Regions from separate parts of the Lentzea sokolovensis genome, predicted to be linked through region 1. Evidence: riboswitches for the same ligand, from Rfam matches in the RefSeq annotation. Region 1 holds a riboswitch; each other region holds the start of a gene.
The links. Region 1 has a riboswitch for glycine ahead of gcvH (glycine cleavage system protein GcvH). Riboswitches for the same ligand answer to the same signal wherever they lie in the genome.
Positions count from the first base shown of each region.

Region 2: linked by a shared signal. The riboswitch ahead of gcvT (glycine cleavage system aminomethyltransferase GcvT) and the one ahead of gcvH (glycine cleavage system protein GcvH) in region 1 are both predicted to bind glycine.
Region 3: linked by a shared signal. The riboswitch ahead of gcvP (aminomethyl-transferring glycine dehydrogenase) and the one ahead of gcvH (glycine cleavage system protein GcvH) in region 1 are both predicted to bind glycine.

Region 1 is NZ_JAXAVU010000007.1:91,368-96,543, reverse strand. Features, by position in the region: gene SK854_RS12780 (TROVE domain-containing protein) at 1-48, shown strand, start outside; gene SK854_RS12775 (winged helix-turn-helix transcriptional regulator) at 125-478, shown strand; gene SK854_RS12770 (hypothetical protein) at 483-1,076, shown strand; gene SK854_RS12765 (L-serine ammonia-lyase) at 1,078-2,442, opposite strand; gene gcvH (glycine cleavage system protein GcvH) at 2,471-2,854, opposite strand; glycine riboswitch at 2,918-3,010, opposite strand; gene ald (alanine dehydrogenase) at 3,236-4,348, shown strand; gene SK854_RS12750 (TetR/AcrR family transcriptional regulator) at 4,403-5,083, opposite strand; gene SK854_RS12745 (MFS transporter) at 5,093-5,176, opposite strand, start outside.
Region 2 is NZ_JAXAVU010000010.1:287,626-292,801, reverse strand. Features, by position in the region: gene SK854_RS23335 (CaiB/BaiF CoA transferase family protein) at 1-138, shown strand, start outside; gene SK854_RS23330 (hypothetical protein) at 476-655, shown strand; gene SK854_RS23325 (transcriptional regulator) at 820-1,311, shown strand; gene SK854_RS23320 (hypothetical protein) at 1,484-1,864, shown strand; gene SK854_RS23315 (DUF3817 domain-containing protein) at 1,879-2,181, shown strand; glycine riboswitch at 2,227-2,317, shown strand; glycine riboswitch at 2,319-2,406, shown strand; gene gcvT (glycine cleavage system aminomethyltransferase GcvT) at 2,506-3,600, shown strand; gene glyA (serine hydroxymethyltransferase) at 3,614-4,879, shown strand; gene SK854_RS23300 (COG4315 family predicted lipoprotein) at 5,046-5,176, opposite strand, start outside.
Region 3 is NZ_JAXAVU010000013.1:128,253-133,428, forward strand. Features, by position in the region: gene SK854_RS31805 (MerR family transcriptional regulator) at 1-62, shown strand, start outside; gene SK854_RS31810 (Clp protease N-terminal domain-containing protein) at 154-1,125, shown strand; glycine riboswitch at 1,182-1,277, shown strand; glycine riboswitch at 1,281-1,388, shown strand; gene gcvP (aminomethyl-transferring glycine dehydrogenase) at 1,438-4,329, shown strand; gene SK854_RS31820 (hypothetical protein) at 4,377-4,559, opposite strand; gene SK854_RS31825 (class I SAM-dependent methyltransferase) at 4,572-5,176, opposite strand, start outside.

The DNA.
Region 1 (5,176 bases):
ATGGTGCCCTTGCTCGAAGCAGGTCAGAACGCCACCTGGCCGTTCTGAGGTGTGAGAGCTCTCCTGACGCGGAGAGCTCTCACACTTACTTTCAGTTAGCGTTTTGACCAGGTATGATGCCGCTATGGACTACAACGTGTTCGCGAAAGCGTGCCCGTCGCGTCCCACGCTGGAGCACATCACCGGCAGGTGGGGCAGCCTGACGCTGACCGCGCTCGCCGACGGGCAGCTGCGCTTCAACGAGCTGCGCCGCCGCGTCGACGGGGTCAGCGAGAAGATGCTGTCCCAGACGTTGCAGGCGCTGGAGCGCGACGGTCTCGTGCACCGGGAAGCCCAGAACACGAACCCGCCGCGCGTCGATTACAGCCTCACGCCGCTGGGCCGCGACACGGCCGAGCGGCTGCTGTCGTTGATCCACCTGCTGGAGGGCCGCATGCCCGAGGTGCTGGCCGCGCAGGCCGCGTACGACGCCCGCTGAGCACGTGAAGGGCTGCGGACTCTGCTGGACCCGGGCCGAGCTGGCCCTGCTCGACGGCGATCCCGCACTGGTGCCCGACACCGTCGTGTGGCAGTTCGCCTGGGAGGTCGAGGACCACTTCGAGCCGGACGAGTACGAGCTCGCCTGGCGACGACTCGCGCCCAGGGTGCTCGATCTGCTGGAACGTGACCCGGACAGCCGGCTCACGCAGGGTCTGACGTTGGCCAACCTGCCCGCCTGGCCGGAGCACGAGCGCACCGCGCTGCGGGCGGCGCTCACCGGGATCATCGTCCGCTCGTCGGACAGCCCGGACCTGGACGAGCTGGTCCAGGCCGCCGCGCAGATGGACGAGGACCTGACGCCGTGGCTGCCCGTCGTCGACGGTCTCCCCGACGCCGCCGTCGCGGAGCTCGCTCACAAGTGGTCGTACGACTTCCTGTCCGGCGGCACCCCGTGCGACGGCGGCTGGTTGTGCTGGGACGAACCGGCTCAGCCGATCCGGAACTGGTTGCGCACCCCCGCACTGCGCGACCGTCTGTCCGCGATGGACAACGAGGTCGCGCAGTACGCGGTGACGCAGATCGACGCGCTCGCCTGACTCAGCACTCGATGACGTTCACGGCGAGTCCGCCGCGAGCTGTCTCCTTGTACTTCACCGACATGTCCTTGCCGGTGTCCCGCATGGTCTTGATGACCTTGTCGAGCGACACGAAGTGCGAGCCGTCGCCGCGCAAAGCCATGCGCACAGCCGTGATGGCCTTGATGGACGCGACGGCGTTGCGTTCGATGCACGGAATCTGCACCAGACCGCCGATCGGGTCGCACGTCAGGCCGAGGTTGTGCTCCATGGCGATCTCGGCGGCGTTCTCGACCTGTTCGGGGGTGCCGCCGAGCACCTCGGCGAGACCACCGGCCGCCATCGAGCAGGCCGAGCCGACCTCGCCCTGACAGCCGACCTCGGCGCCGGAGATCGACGCGTTCTCCTTGAACAGCACGCCGATCGCGCCCGCCGTCAGCAGGAACCGGACCACGCCGTCGTCGGAGGCTCCCGGGACGAACTTCGTGTAGTAGTGCAGAACCGCCGGGACGATGCCGGCCGCGCCGTTGGTCGGTGCGGTGACGACACGGCCGCCCGCCGCGTTCTCCTCGTTGACCGCCAGTGCGAAGAGCGTCACCCAGTCCATGACCCGCAACGGGTCGGTGACGAAGTGCTCCTTCTCCAGCGTCTTGCGCATCTCGGCGGCGCGGCGGCGGACCTTCAGACCGCCGGGCAGGACGCCGTGCTCGTTGCAGCCGCGTTCGACGCACTCCTGCATGACGTGCCAGATGTGCAGAAGTCCCTGGCGGACCTCGGCTTCGGTGCGCCACGACAGCTCGTTGGCCATCATGATCTCGCTGATCGACAGGCCGGTCTCGCGGCAGCGCGCGAGGAGTTGGTCGCCGGTCAGGAACGGGTGCGCCAACGGCGTCGAGTCGAGCTTGATCCGGTCGGTGCCCGACGCGTTCTCGTCGACGACGAAACCGCCGCCGATCGAGTAGTAGACGGCGTGCTCGACCGACTTGCCGTCCGCGAACGCCTCGAAGCTCATCCCGTTGGGGTGCAACGGGAGTGACTTGCGGCGGTGCATGACGAGGTCGCGGTCGTGCACGAAGTCGATCTCGTGCGCGCCGCCGAGCTTGAGCCGTTCGGCGGAGACGATCTCCTCGACGCGGGCGGCCGCGACGGTGGGATCGACTTCTTCGGGATGGTTGCCTTCGAGGCCCAGGAACACGGCCTTGGGGCTGCCGTGGCCGTGGCCGGTCGCGCCGAGCGAGCCGAACAGCTCGACGTGCACGCGGTCCACTTCGGACACACGTGCGCCGAGCTTCTCGACGAACATCGCGGCCGCGCGCATCGGGCCGACCGTGTGTGAACTGGACGGTCCGATGCCGACGGAGAACAGGTCGAAAACGCTGATCGCCACTGATCAGTCCCTCGTGGTGGTGGAGCGGTCAGTCAGACTTGGTGAGCTCGGCGTACTTCGCCGAGGTGAGGAGGTTCTCGGCCGACTCGACGCGGACCTTGAACAGCCATCCGGCGCCGTACGGGTCGTTGTTCACGATCGCCGGGTCGTCCACGACGGCGCTGTTGACCTCGATCACCTCACCGGTGACGGGCGAGAACAGGTCGCTGACGGACTTGGTGGACTCCAGCTCGCCGCAGACCGCGTTGGTGACGACCTTGGCACCGACCTCGGGCAGCTGGACGAAGACGATGTCGCCGAGCGCATCAGCGGCGTACTCGGTGATTCCGCAGGTCAGCGGGTCCTGGGTGCCCGGCGTCCAGTCGACCCACTCGTGCTCGGCGGTGTAGAGCAGGTTCTCGGGGAACTCCACGGCGCGACTCCTCTGGCTGTGACGGGTCAGGAAACTTGCGCCCCCTCCGCCGTGCAGAGTTGCCTACCCCGAGCGGTCTTGCTGCCTGAGAGTGTGCGGGAGCTTGCCCCTTCGGCGCCCCGACCGGTTCGTCGAGGTCTCTCCCACTCGGGTTCTGACGCTTGCGCGCCGCGGCCGGTGTTCAGTTCTCGGCGCGAACGCTATGTGCGGCCCCCGCCGAGTGTCAACGCGGGACGGTCGAGTGGAACGCGAACGAGGCTCAGGTCGCTCTGTCCTAGACGAACAACCAGAGGGTTACCGGATAGTGCGATCCGCACAGTGACATGACCTTCCGACTGGCCCACATTATGAGATGTCGGCCCACCGAACGGAGGAGTCATCGTGCGGATCGCAGTTCCTCGCGAGATCAAGAACCACGAGTACCGCGTCGCTCTCACGCCTGCCGGTGCGCACGAACTGACCAGCCGCGGCCACGACGTGTACGTCGAGCAGGGCGCCGGTCTCGGCTCCGCGATCACCGACGAGGAGTACCTCGCCGCGGGCGCCAAGATCCTCCCGACCGCCGACGACGTGTGGGCGGAAGGTGACCTGGTTCTCAAGGTCAAGGAGCCGATCGCCGAGGAGTACCCCCGTCTTCGCGCCGGTCAGACCCTCTTCACGTACCTGCACCTCGCCGCCGACAGGCCACTGACCGAGGCGCTGCTGGCGTCCGGCACCACGGCCATCGCCTACGAGACCGTGCAGCTGCCGAACCGCTCGCTGCCGCTGCTCGCCCCGATGTCCGAGGTCGCCGGCCGGCTGGCCCCGCAGGTCGGCGCGTTCAGCCTGATGAAGCCCTCCGGTGGCCGCGGCGTGCTGCCCGGTGGCGTCCCCGGTGTCGCCCCGGCCCGCGTGGTCGTGATCGGCGGCGGCGTGGCCGGCGTCAACGCCGCCACCATCGCCGTCGGCATGGGCGCGGACGTGCAGATCCTCGACACCAACGTCGACCGCCTGCGCCAGATCGACGCCCAGTTCCAGGGCCGGCTGCGCACGCTCGCCTCGAACTCGTTCGCCATCGAGCAGGCCGTCCGCGAGGCCGACCTGGTCATCGGCGCCGTGCTCGTCCCCGGTGCCGCCGCCCCGAAGCTCGTGTCGAACGCGCTGGTCGCGGACATGAAGCCGGGTTCGGTGCTCGTCGACATCGCCATCGACCAGGGCGGTTGCTTCGAGGACTCGCGCGCCACCACGCACGCCGAGCCGACCTACGAGGTCCACAACTCGGTGTTCTACTGCGTGGCGAACATGCCGGGCGCCGTCCCGCGCACCTCGACCTACGCGCTGACGAACGTGACGCTGCCGTACGCGGTCGCGCTGGCCGACAAGGGCTGGGAGAAGGCGCTCAAGGACGACCGTTCGCTGGCCCTGGGTCTCAACGTCCACGCCGGACTGCTGACCAACGGCCCGGTGGCCGAGGCGACCGGCCTCGTGCACACGCCGCTGGAGACCGTCGTCTAAGACCAACTGAATGAATGAGGCCCCCGCACGCGTGAATCGCTGCGGGGGTTTCGCCTATCTGAGGGCCTCGACGCGCGCCTTGATGCCGTCGATCACGCAGTCCAGCCCGAACTCGAACTGCCCCTCCAGCGACCACAGCTCCGGTTCGTCCAGCATCCTGACGTAGTTCGGGTGCTTCTCCCGGTACAGGTCCGCGATCTTCGGCAGGTCCGGCGGCGGCGAGTCCATCCCGCCCCGCGCCACGAAGTTGACCTCGGCGATCGCGTACCCGATGGCGAAACTGGAGATCGTCGAGATCGACCGCGCCGCCGCGGGCAGCGACAGACCTGCCCGCGTCATCGGTTCGAACATCGCGTCGCTCATCGCCACGGCCTTCGGGCCGATGCTGTTGAACTCGCCGATGCCCCGGACCCACCACGGGTGCTTGTGCGCGAGATGACGCATCGCGTGCATCATCGCGCGCACAGCCGTCTCCCAGTCGTCCTCGGGGCCCGGCAACGGGAACTCGCCGTAGATCTCGTCGAGGCAGAGCTCGATCAGCGCGTCCTTGGTCGGCACGTGCCAGTACAGCGACATGGGCGCCGCGCCCAGTTCCGCGGCGAGCTTGCGCATGGAGAGCTTCTGCATGCCGTGCGCGTCCAGCATCTCCAGCGCCTTGCGGACGATCGCCTCCCGGCTCAGGCCGAGGGGCTGACCGCTGCTGGGCCTGGGCTTGCCGAACCACACGCTCTCCACAGGCCGATCCTAGGCACGTCGCAGCAACACGCTGGCCACAACACCTCCCAGGAACACAGCGATCGCCCCGATCACGAGGCTCACGCTCATGCC
Region 2 (5,176 bases), on a different contig from region 1:
CCCCGGTTCGACCGCACTCCCGCGGCGGTTCCGACAGCACCGGTTCCCGTCGGGGTGAACACCCGGGAAGTGCTTGCCGACATGGGTGTGGCGGACGGCCGAATTATGGAACTGCGGCGGTCTGGAGTAATTGGATGAATGCTCGGGTGCGCATTAATAGCGCCACGAAGGCGTGACGGTGCGTGATGGGGTGAGTTCGGCATCCGGGTGAGCCCCGGTGCAACAGTCTCTCTTCCAAGCTGTGGGATGCGAGGGAGTCCGTGTTCACCTCGTGCCCAGGACATCGGCGCTGTTGAGGCCCGTCTTTAGCCGCCATTCGGGTGACGTTGGCCGTCGTGCAGGCGTGCGTCGCTGGTGGATCCTGGGATGACTTGGGCGTGGTCGTTGTTCATCGCAAGGGTGAATGAGGGACCATGACGGGTGACACGGGCGGTCCGCCGCCTGACCGGTGAACCACACGGACGGAGAGGTACCTGTGAACCTCAAGAAGGTGCTAGTGCTGGCGGGCGTCGCGCTGGTGCTGTTCCTCCTGATCACCCGGCCAGAAGAGTCCGCTTCGGCGGTCCAGACGGCTCTCGGCTGGCTGCGGGACGGCGCGGAGTCGATCATCACCTTCGTCAGGAGCCTCTTCGGCACGGCCACCCCGATCAGCTAGTGACGTTGAGTGATCTTCGGCCGTCTGCGTTGAGCCGGATGGGTGGAATGAGGCCAATCACGCACTGGTAACGGGTGTTCTGGGGATTCAGGGTCTGGCGATTGTCAGACCTACCGAATACCTTCCGCTGCAATGGCCGATCCCCGACCGACGAGGAGGCACATATGGTCGAGGACTCCGGGGTCCACGAGCTGTTGCAGCAGTGGGCGGCTGAACGGTCTGACGACGCAGAGATGCAGGAGGTGAACCGGATCAAGAACGCGTGGCTCGCGGAGGCTCCCCCCTCGGCGCCAGGCATCCCCGTGCAGCGGGGAGGCAGGAGCGGGTCGCGTGGCTTGGTCAAGGTCGACTCTGCGGATCCGGCCTACGTGGCCGCGATGCGCAAGCGGGCGCCGGAGGCACCCGAGGCACTGCTCGCCGCCGCGGCGAGCTACTGGCAGCTGGTGGGCGACGTCGCCGAGGCCGAGCAGTGGTGGGACGCGGGCATCAGCCCGTTGGACCAGCGCGCGCTCGACTACCGCGCGGCCGGCCTGTCTCCTGCCGATCTCGGGAGGCGCCTGGGACCGATGACGGTTCTCCAGCACCTTCGTCGTGGCTCCGCCGCGGCCTGGTGCGTTGCTCGTCTGCAGAGGCAGCGCCGAGACGGCGTGGCGTAGGTCGGGAACGGGGCTCCACGATTGGGGCCCCCATGTTCGCGGAATGCGCTCACCTCGATCGCTTCGCGTGTTTTGTGGGGGCCAAGCCCCCACGCCCCAGCCGGGGGCAAGCCCCCGGATCCCCCACGGGGTGGCCTCCGTCAGGAGGCCTCACCCAAGTAGTCTTGGGGTCGTGCGCGGCCTCCTTACCCCCCAACGAGTGCTGATCGCGTTCGCCTGTCTGGCGGCGTTGGTCGCCTGTTGCGGACTCGCGTGGTGGCAGTGGCAGCGCTTCGAGTCCGCCAGCGGCACGTTCCAGAACCTCGGGTACGTGCTCCAGTGGCCGCTCTTCGGCCTCTTCCCCCTCTTCATGGTGTGGCGGTTCCGTCGTTTGGCGCGCCAGAACAGTGACGCGGATCTCGCACCCGAGCCGGTTGCGGCCGCCCCGAAGCCGATGGCTACCGTTGACGCCGTCAAACCCGCGCCTGTCGAGCACTTCGACGACGAAGAAGACGCGGAGCTCGCGGCCTACAACCGCATGCTCGCGAACCTCAACGCGCGGGACGGTCGTTGAGCGAAGGCGGGCAGATGAAGGGTGCGTTGACCCGGTTCAGGGTCATGGCTTACGTGGTCGGAGTCTTCCTGCTGCTCCTGGTCGTGGCCATGGTGCTCAAGTACGCCGCGGACATGGGTGGCGCGATGAAGGTCGTCGGCCCGATCCACGGCTTCCTCTACGCCATCTACCTGGTGATTTCCGTCGACCTGGCGCTCAAGCTCCGCTGGTCGATCAAGGGCACCCTGCTGGTGCTGCTCGCCGGCACGGTCCCGTTCCTGTCGTTCTGGGCGGAGCGCAAGGTGGTCGAGAAGACGGCGCAGGGCGTGCCGCTGTGACGTTTGGCCTGCTAGCGTCTGGGGCTACCAACTGAACACGGCCGTCGATGTCGCGCGGAAGAGACCCCTCCAGCAGGGGCGCCGAAGGAGCAATCCCTCCCCGGAATCTCTCAGGCACAGGTACCGCGCGACGAAGGCAACTCTGGAAAGCAGGCTGCTCGGCAGCCTCGCCCACGGTGCAAGCCACTTCGGTGGTGAAGCTCTCAGGCTCATGACAGAGGGGGAGGCTCGCTCTAGTGAGGAGTCTCCGATGGACCGTGTCATTCTTCTGATGCCTCAGCCGGCCGCGTCCGGCTCTTCGGCGCACCCTGGAGGAGCGTTCTGATGTCCCGCCTCACGCCTCTGAACGCCGAGCACGAGCAGCTCGGCGCGATGTTCACCGACTTCGCGGGCTGGCGGATGCCGCTGCGCTACTCGTCCGAACTCGCCGAGCACCACGCGGTGCGCACCACCGCGGGCCTGTTCGACCTCACGCACATGGGTGAGATCGTCCTGACCGGACCGCAGGCGGGCGAGGCTCTCGACTACGCGCTGGTCGGCCACATCTCCGCGCTGGCCGTCGGCAAGGCCCGCTACACGATGATCACCCAGGCCGACGGCGGCGTGCTGGACGACCTGATCGTGTACCGCCTGGGCGACGAGGAGTTCATGGTCGTCGCGAACGCCTCCAACGCTCTTGTCGTCGCCGAGGCCCTCGTCGAGCGCGCCGCCGGTTTCGACACCGTCGTCACGGACAAGTCGACCGACTACGCGTTGATCGCGATCCAGGGCCCGAAGTCGGTCGAGATCCTGTCCGGCCTGACCGAGACGGATCTGGCGTCAGTCAAGTACTACGCCTCGTACCCTTCCACCGTGGCCGGTGTCGAAGCGTTGCTCGCGCGCACGGGCTACACGGGCGAGGAGGGCTTCGAGCTCTTCGTCGCGCCCGCCGATGCCCCGGCCGTCTGGGCGGCGCTGCTGTCCGCGGGTGAGGCGCACGAGCTCAAGCCGTGCGGCCTGGGCTGCCGCGACACGTTGCGCCTCGAAGCCGGAATGCCCTTGTACGGCAACGAGCTCACGACGTCGCTGACGCCGTACAACGCGAACCTGGGCCGGGTCGTGAAGCTCGACAAGCCCGGCGACTTCGTCGGCCGCGACGCGCTGGCCAAGGTCGCCGAGTCCGGGGTGGACTCGGTCCTGGTCGGACTGAAGACCCCCGAGCGCCGCGCCCCGCGCCACGGTTACGCGGTGCTCAACGGTGACGAGGTCGTGGGCGAGGTGACGTCGGGCGCGCTGTCCCCGACCCTCGGCTACTCCGTCGCCATGGCCTACGTGTCGCGGGCCAGTGCCGAGCCCGGCACCTCACTGCTGGTCGACGTCCGCGGCAAGAAGCAGCCGGTCGAGGTCGTCGCACTTCCGTTCTACAAGCGCGCCAAGTAGGGAGATTCTCCAGATGTCCGACCAGTTCAACGCTTCCCTCGCGGAGTACGACCCCGAGGTCGCCGAAGCCGTTGCGGCCGAGTTGGCGCGCCAGCAGGGCACTCTCGAGATGATCGCCTCGGAGAACTTCACGCCCGTCTCGGTGCTGCAGGCCCAGGGCTCCGTCCTCACCAACAAGTACGCCGAGGGCTACCCCGGCCGTCGCTACTACGGCGGCTGCGAGCACGTGGACGTCGTCGAGCGTCTCGCCATCGAGCGCATCAAGTCGCTCTTCGGCGCGGGCTTCGCGAACGTTCAGCCGCACTCGGGCGCGCAGGCCAACGCGGCCGCGATGTTCGCGCTGCTCCAGCCCGGCGACACGATCCTGGGCCTGGACCTCGCGCACGGCGGTCACCTGACGCACGGCATGCGCATCAACTTCTCCGGCAAGCTCTACAACGTCGTGCCGTACCACGTCGCGGACTCCGACGGCCGCGTCGACATGGCCGAGGTCGAGCGCCTGGCGACCGAGCACCGCCCGAAGCTGATCGTCGCCGGCTGGTCCGCGTACCCGCGTCAGCTGGACTTCGCCGAGTTCCGCCGCATCGCGGACTCGGTCGACGCCTACCTGATGGTCGACATGGCGCACTTCGCCGGCCTCGTCGCCGCCGACCTGCACCCGTCGCCCGTGCCGCACGCGCACGTCACGACGACCACGACCCACAAGACCCTCGGCGGTCCCCGTGGCGGCGTGATCCTGTCGAACGACGCCGACATCGCGAAGAAGATCAACTCGGCGGTGTTCCCCGGCCAGCAGGGCGGTCCGCTGGAGCACGTGATCGCGGCCAAGGCCGTGGCGTTCAAGCACGCCGCCTCGCCGGAGTTCGCCGACCGTCAGCGTCGCACGCTGGAGGGTTCGCGGATCCTGGCCGAGCGGCTGTCGCAGGCGGACGTCGCCGCGGCCGGCGTGAAGGTGCTGACCGGCGGCACGGACGTGCACCTGGTCCTCGTCGACCTGGTCGACTCCGAGCTCGACGGCAAGCAGGCCGAGGACGTGCTGCACCAGATCGGCATCACGGTCAACCGCAACGCCGTTCCGAACGACCCGCGTCCGCCGATGGTGACGTCCGGTCTGCGGATCGGTACGCCGGCGCTGGCCACCCGCGGGTTCGGCGAGGTGGACTTCATCGAGGTCGCCGACGTGATCGCGGAGGCCCTGAAGCCGGGCGCGGCGATCGACGAACTGCGTGCGCGCGTTGAGGTTCTGGCGGCGAAGCACCCGCTGTACTCCACGCTCTGATCCGAGAAACCGAAGGGGCGCCACCGGAGATCCGGTGGCGCCCCTTCGGCTTGGGTGACCCTGGAGCGAAACGACGGGAACCCCGGCCCCTTCCCCAGGGCCGGGGTTTCACCGTGTCAGGGTGATGTGTGTTTCAGAAGGACCGTCCTAACGGGATGCTGTGGGGTTACGCAGCCGGCACCGTCACACCAGGCGGGAGGCACTCGACGTTGCGCTTGCCGTTGGGCTGGATCACGAACCACGTGTTGCCGATGCCCTGGCCGGCCCACTTGCCCGGCGCCGGGTCCTTCGAATACG
Region 3 (5,176 bases), on a different contig from region 1:
AGATCGCTCCGATGACCGAGGACGAGCTGACCCGCCGGCGTCGCGAGCGCGCCACCGGCTGATCGATCGGCACGGTGAACGTGGCCGACTGGCGCTGTGGGATGGCCGGTCGGCAGCAGCGATCGGACCCTGCCGATCTCTAGCGTCTCAGGCATGACGATCACCCCCTCCTATCAGGTCGTGAAGGTGCTGGAAGCGGCGGCGCAGCGCGCGCTCCGGCTGGAGTTCGGCTTCCTCGGCACCGAGAACCTGCTGATCTCGCTGATCGACACCATCGGACCCGGACGCAAGCTCGGCGTGAAGTCGCTGCGGGCCCAGGCGATGGCGCGGGGGCCGGAGCACTGGGCCGACGAGGACGGTGGCGTCGTTCCCGAGGCTCATCCTGACGTCACGGCGTTGGTGAACGTCGCCTGCGACCGCCTTGACGTCGAGACCGTGCCGCCCGTCAGCCGTGCGCTGGAGGAGTGTCTGCTCTCGGCGTTCGCCCAGGCCGGTGACGGCGTGCTGACCACCACCCACCTCTCGCTGGCGTTGCTGGAGCAGGGTTCCGGTCGTGCCGCCGACCTGTTCGTGCTGCGCGGAGTGGACGTCGACGCGACGGCCGCCGCTGTGCGAGCGGATGCCGCGCGAACCCACGCGGAGATCGAGGAAGCGCCCGCCGTGCGGTTGCTGCGCAAGGCGGGAGCGTTGGAAGGGGAGTCCGGCGGCGGGTACGTGCGCTGGCTGATGCGCTGGATCGCCCGCGGCCAGGGACTGGGCGGTCCGGTGCTGACCGTCGTGCGCAACGAGGCAGGACGGCTGGCCGTGGCCGCGAGACGAGACGTCTCGTCTCGGGATCTGGTGGAGGCGGTGCTGACGGTCGACCGCCAGCTGAAGGTGGCGGGCAGGAAGCTGAAGCCGGAGTTCGAGTCGGGCGGGGCGGCGGCGTTGCGCGAGGCGGGGATCGACCCGGCCGCGTTACCCGTCAGCGGCGGCAAGGTGGAGCGTGCGATGGAACGCGCGAAGCTCGTCGCGGCCCGGCGCGGAGACGACGTCGTGGGCACCACGCACCTGCTGGTGGCGTTGCGTGACGACCCTTCTGACCCGCTGTCCGGAGCGTTGTCCGGTCTTGGCACTGAGATGTAGGTCGCGTCCCTGGGGACTAGCGGGGCTGCCTGCGGGTATTCTTCTCGGGTAGTCGCTGAACTCTGGCGGGAGAGACCGGGTTTCGAGCCCGGCGCCGAAGGAGCAAGTCCCTCCCCGGGAACCTCTCAGGCATCCAGGACCGCCGAGCGAGACGCCTCTGGAAAGTGGATCGCCAGATGTTCTTCTGGGGATCCCGCCGACGGTGAAAGCCCATCCTGACCGGTGGGTGAACCTCTCAGGCGCCCTTCGGGGTACGGACAGAGCGGGGAGGGCACCAGGACACGTGTGCCCGCAGCCCCCCGGAGGCGTTTGATGACGCAGGACCGCATTCCGCTCGCAGCTCTCGAGCACGGCACCCCGTTCGCCGACCGCCACGTCGGTCCGCGCCCCGCCGAACTCGCGCGCATCCTCGACGTCATCGGCGTCGGGTCGCTCGAGGAGCTCGCGCAGCACGCGGTGCCTTCGTCCATCCACGAGCGCGACCTCGTGCTGGACCTGCCCGCTCCGGCCACCGAGACCGAGGCGCTCGCGGAGCTGCGTGAGCTCGCGTCGCAGAACCGCCCGATGACGCAGATGATCGGCCTCGGCTACTACGACACCGTGACGCCGGGCGTGATCCTGCGCAACGTTCTCGAGTCGCCTGCCTGGTACACCGCGTACACGCCGTACCAGCCGGAGATCTCGCAGGGCCGTCTCGAGGCGCTGCTGAACTTCCAGACCATGGTCGGCGACCTGACCGGCCTGCCGGTCGCGAACGCGTCCATGCTGGACGAGTCGACCGCCGCCGCCGAGGCGATGACGCTGGTGCGCCGCGCCGGCAAGTCCAAGTCGAACAAGTTCGTCATCGACGCCGACACGCTGCCGCAGACGCTGGCCGTCATCGAGACGCGCGCCGAGCCGCTGGGCATCGAGATCGTCGTCGCCGACCTGTCGCAGGGCATCGAGGGCCTCGGCCTGGGCGGCGACTTCTACGGCGTGCTGCTGTCCTACCCCGGCGCCTCCGGCGTCGTGCGCGACCAGGCCGCGTTGATCGAGGAGATCCACGCCGCCGGCGCGCAGGCCGTCGTCGTCGCCGACCTGCTGGCGCTGACGCTGCTGCGCGCGCCGGGCGAGATCGGCGCGGACGTCGTCGTCGGCACCACGCAGCGCTTCGGCGTGCCGATCGGCTTCGGCGGCCCGCACGCCGGCTACATGGCCGTCCGGTCCGGTCTGGAGCGTCAGCTGCCCGGCCGTCTCGTCGGTGTCTCCGTCGACTCCGACGGCTCGCTGGCCTACCGGCTCGCGCTGCAGACGCGTGAGCAGCACATCCGCCGTGAGAAGGCCACGTCGAACATCTGCACCGCGCAGGTGCTGCTGGCCGTGATCGCGTCCATGTACGCCGTCTACCACGGTCCCGAGGGCCTGCGGTCGATCGCGACCCGCGTGCACCGCCTGGCCACCGTGCTCGCCACGGGCCTGTGCGAGGCCGGTCTCGACGTCGTGCACGGCGAGTTCTTCGACACCGTCCAGGTCCGCGTTCCCGGTGAGGCCGCCGCCGTCGTCGAGAAGGCTCGCGAGGCCGGCATCAACCTCCGCAAGGTCGACGAGGACGTCGTGGCAATCGCTTGCGACGAGAAGACCACGCGCGCACACATCGTCGCCGTGTGGGAGGCCTTCGGTGTCACCGGGTCCGATGTGGACGCGATCGACGCCGACACCGCCGACGGCATCCCGGGCGACCTGCGCCGCACCTCGGACTACCTGACCCACCCGGTCTTCCACGCGCACCGCTCCGAGACCGCGCTGCTGCGCTACCTGCGCGCGCTGTCCGACAAGGACGTCGCGCTGGACCGCAGCATGATCCCGCTCGGTTCCTGCACGATGAAGCTGAACGCCACCGCGGAGATGGAGTCCATCACGTGGCCGGAGTTCTCGACGCTGCACCCGTTCGCGCCCGCCGAGGACGCCAAGGGTCTGCTGAAGATCGTGTCCGACCTGGAGGAGTGGCTCGCCGAGGTCACCGGCTACGACGCGGTGTCGTTGCAGCCCAACGCCGGTTCGCAGGGTGAGTTCGCCGGTCTGCTGGCGATCCGCGCCTACCACCGCGCGAACGGCAACGCCGACCGCGACGTCTGCCTGATCCCGTCGTCCGCGCACGGCACCAACGCCGCGTCCGCCGTCATGGCCGGCATGCGCGTCGTCGTCGTGAAGTGCGACGACAAGGGCAACATCGACATGGGCCACCTGCGCACGACGGTCGCGGAGCACGCCGACGACCTCGCCGCGATCATGATCACCTACCCGTCGACCCACGGCGTGTACGAGGACACCGTCCGCGAGGTCTGCGGCCTGGTCCACGACGCGGGCGGCCAGGTGTACGTCGACGGCGCGAACCTCAACGCGTTGATCGGCCTGGCCCGCTACGGCAAGTTCGGCTCGGACGTCTCGCACCTGAACCTGCACAAGACGTTCTGCATCCCGCACGGCGGCGGTGGTCCCGGCGTCGGCCCGATCGGCGTGAAGTCCCACCTCGCCCCGTTCCTGCCGAACCACCCGCTGCAGCCGACGGCGGGACCGGCCACCGGCGTCGGCCCGATCTCGGGCGCCCCGTGGGGTTCCGCGTCGATCCTGCCGATCTCGTGGGCGTACGTGCGCATGATGGGCGGCGACGGCCTGCGCCGCGCGACCCTGACCGCGGTGGCCGCCGCGAACTACGTGGCCCGCCGCCTCGACGAGCACTACCCGGTCCTCTACACCGGCGAGGGCGGCTTCGTGGCCCACGAGTGCATCCTCGACCTGCGCCCGATCACCAAGGCCACCGGCGTGACGGTGGACGACGTGGCCAAGCGCCTCGCGGACTACGGCCTGCACGCCCCGACCATGTCGTTCCCGGTCGCCGGCACGCTGATGGTCGAGCCGACCGAGTCCGAGGACCTGGCCGAGATCGACAGGTTCATCGACGCCATGATCGCCATCAAGCACGAGATCGACCGCGTCGGCGCCGGCGACTGGCCCGTCGAGGACAACCCGCTGCGCAACGCCCCGCACACCGCGGCCTGCGTGACCGTCGGCGAGTGGAACCACCCGTACACCCGCGAGGAGGCCGTGTACCCGGCCGGTACCGGTGCTCCGAAGATCTGGCCGCCCGTCCGCCGCATCGACGGCGCGAAGGGTGACCGCAACCTGGTCTGCTCCTGCCCGCCGCTCGAGGCGTACAGCAGCTGATCTGAGTCAGTGAGAAAACGGGCGCGCTCGGGGGTGCGCCCGTTTTCTCATGCCCCGACGGGGCAGGCGTCGTCGCCGCAGTTCTCGTCCACGCTCAGGCCCGGCTTGTTCAGGTCGTGCTCGAACGCGAAGTGGAAGCAGTCGGGGTGCATTCGCTCGAAGAGCTCGAAGTCTTCCCGTTCCAGCTCGACCGTCTCGCCGCACCGCTGACACGTCTGTTCATCTGACACGGTCAGATCGTCTCACCCGCGCCGCGCGAACAGGACCGCGCCGTCGGTGCCCAGCAACCACTGCGCCTCGACGGTGAACCCCGCCTCCCGCAGCCACTCCGCCACGCGCTCGGGCTTGCGCAGATGAACGTGCACGCGCATCGGATGCCCGCCGTAGCCCTGCGTCTTCAGCCGTGACTCGTCGCCGACGTGAAAACCGAGCTGCAGCAACCCGTCCGGCCGCAACGCCCGGTGGAAGTGCTCGAAGACGGCCGGCACCTCGTCGTCCGGCACGTGGATCAGCGACCACCAGGCGATGATCCCGCCGACCGAGTCGCCGAGCGGCTCGGTCATCGACCCCACCTCGAACCGCAGCCCGGGATGGTTCCGCCGGGCCAGCGAGATCATCGCGGGGGAGAGGTCGATCCCGAACGCGTCCACGCCGAGCCCGTTCAGGAGCGCCGTGATGGCACCGGGCCCGCAGCCGACGTCCGCGACGGGCCCGCGCACCTCCTCGGCGAACAACCGCAGCGCCGCCCGCAGGTGCGGGAGGCCGTCCAGGAGATCGCGCGTTTGCTCGGCATAGCTGACCGAGACCGTGTCGTAGGAGTCGCGTGTGTCCGTCAACCAGTCGCTCA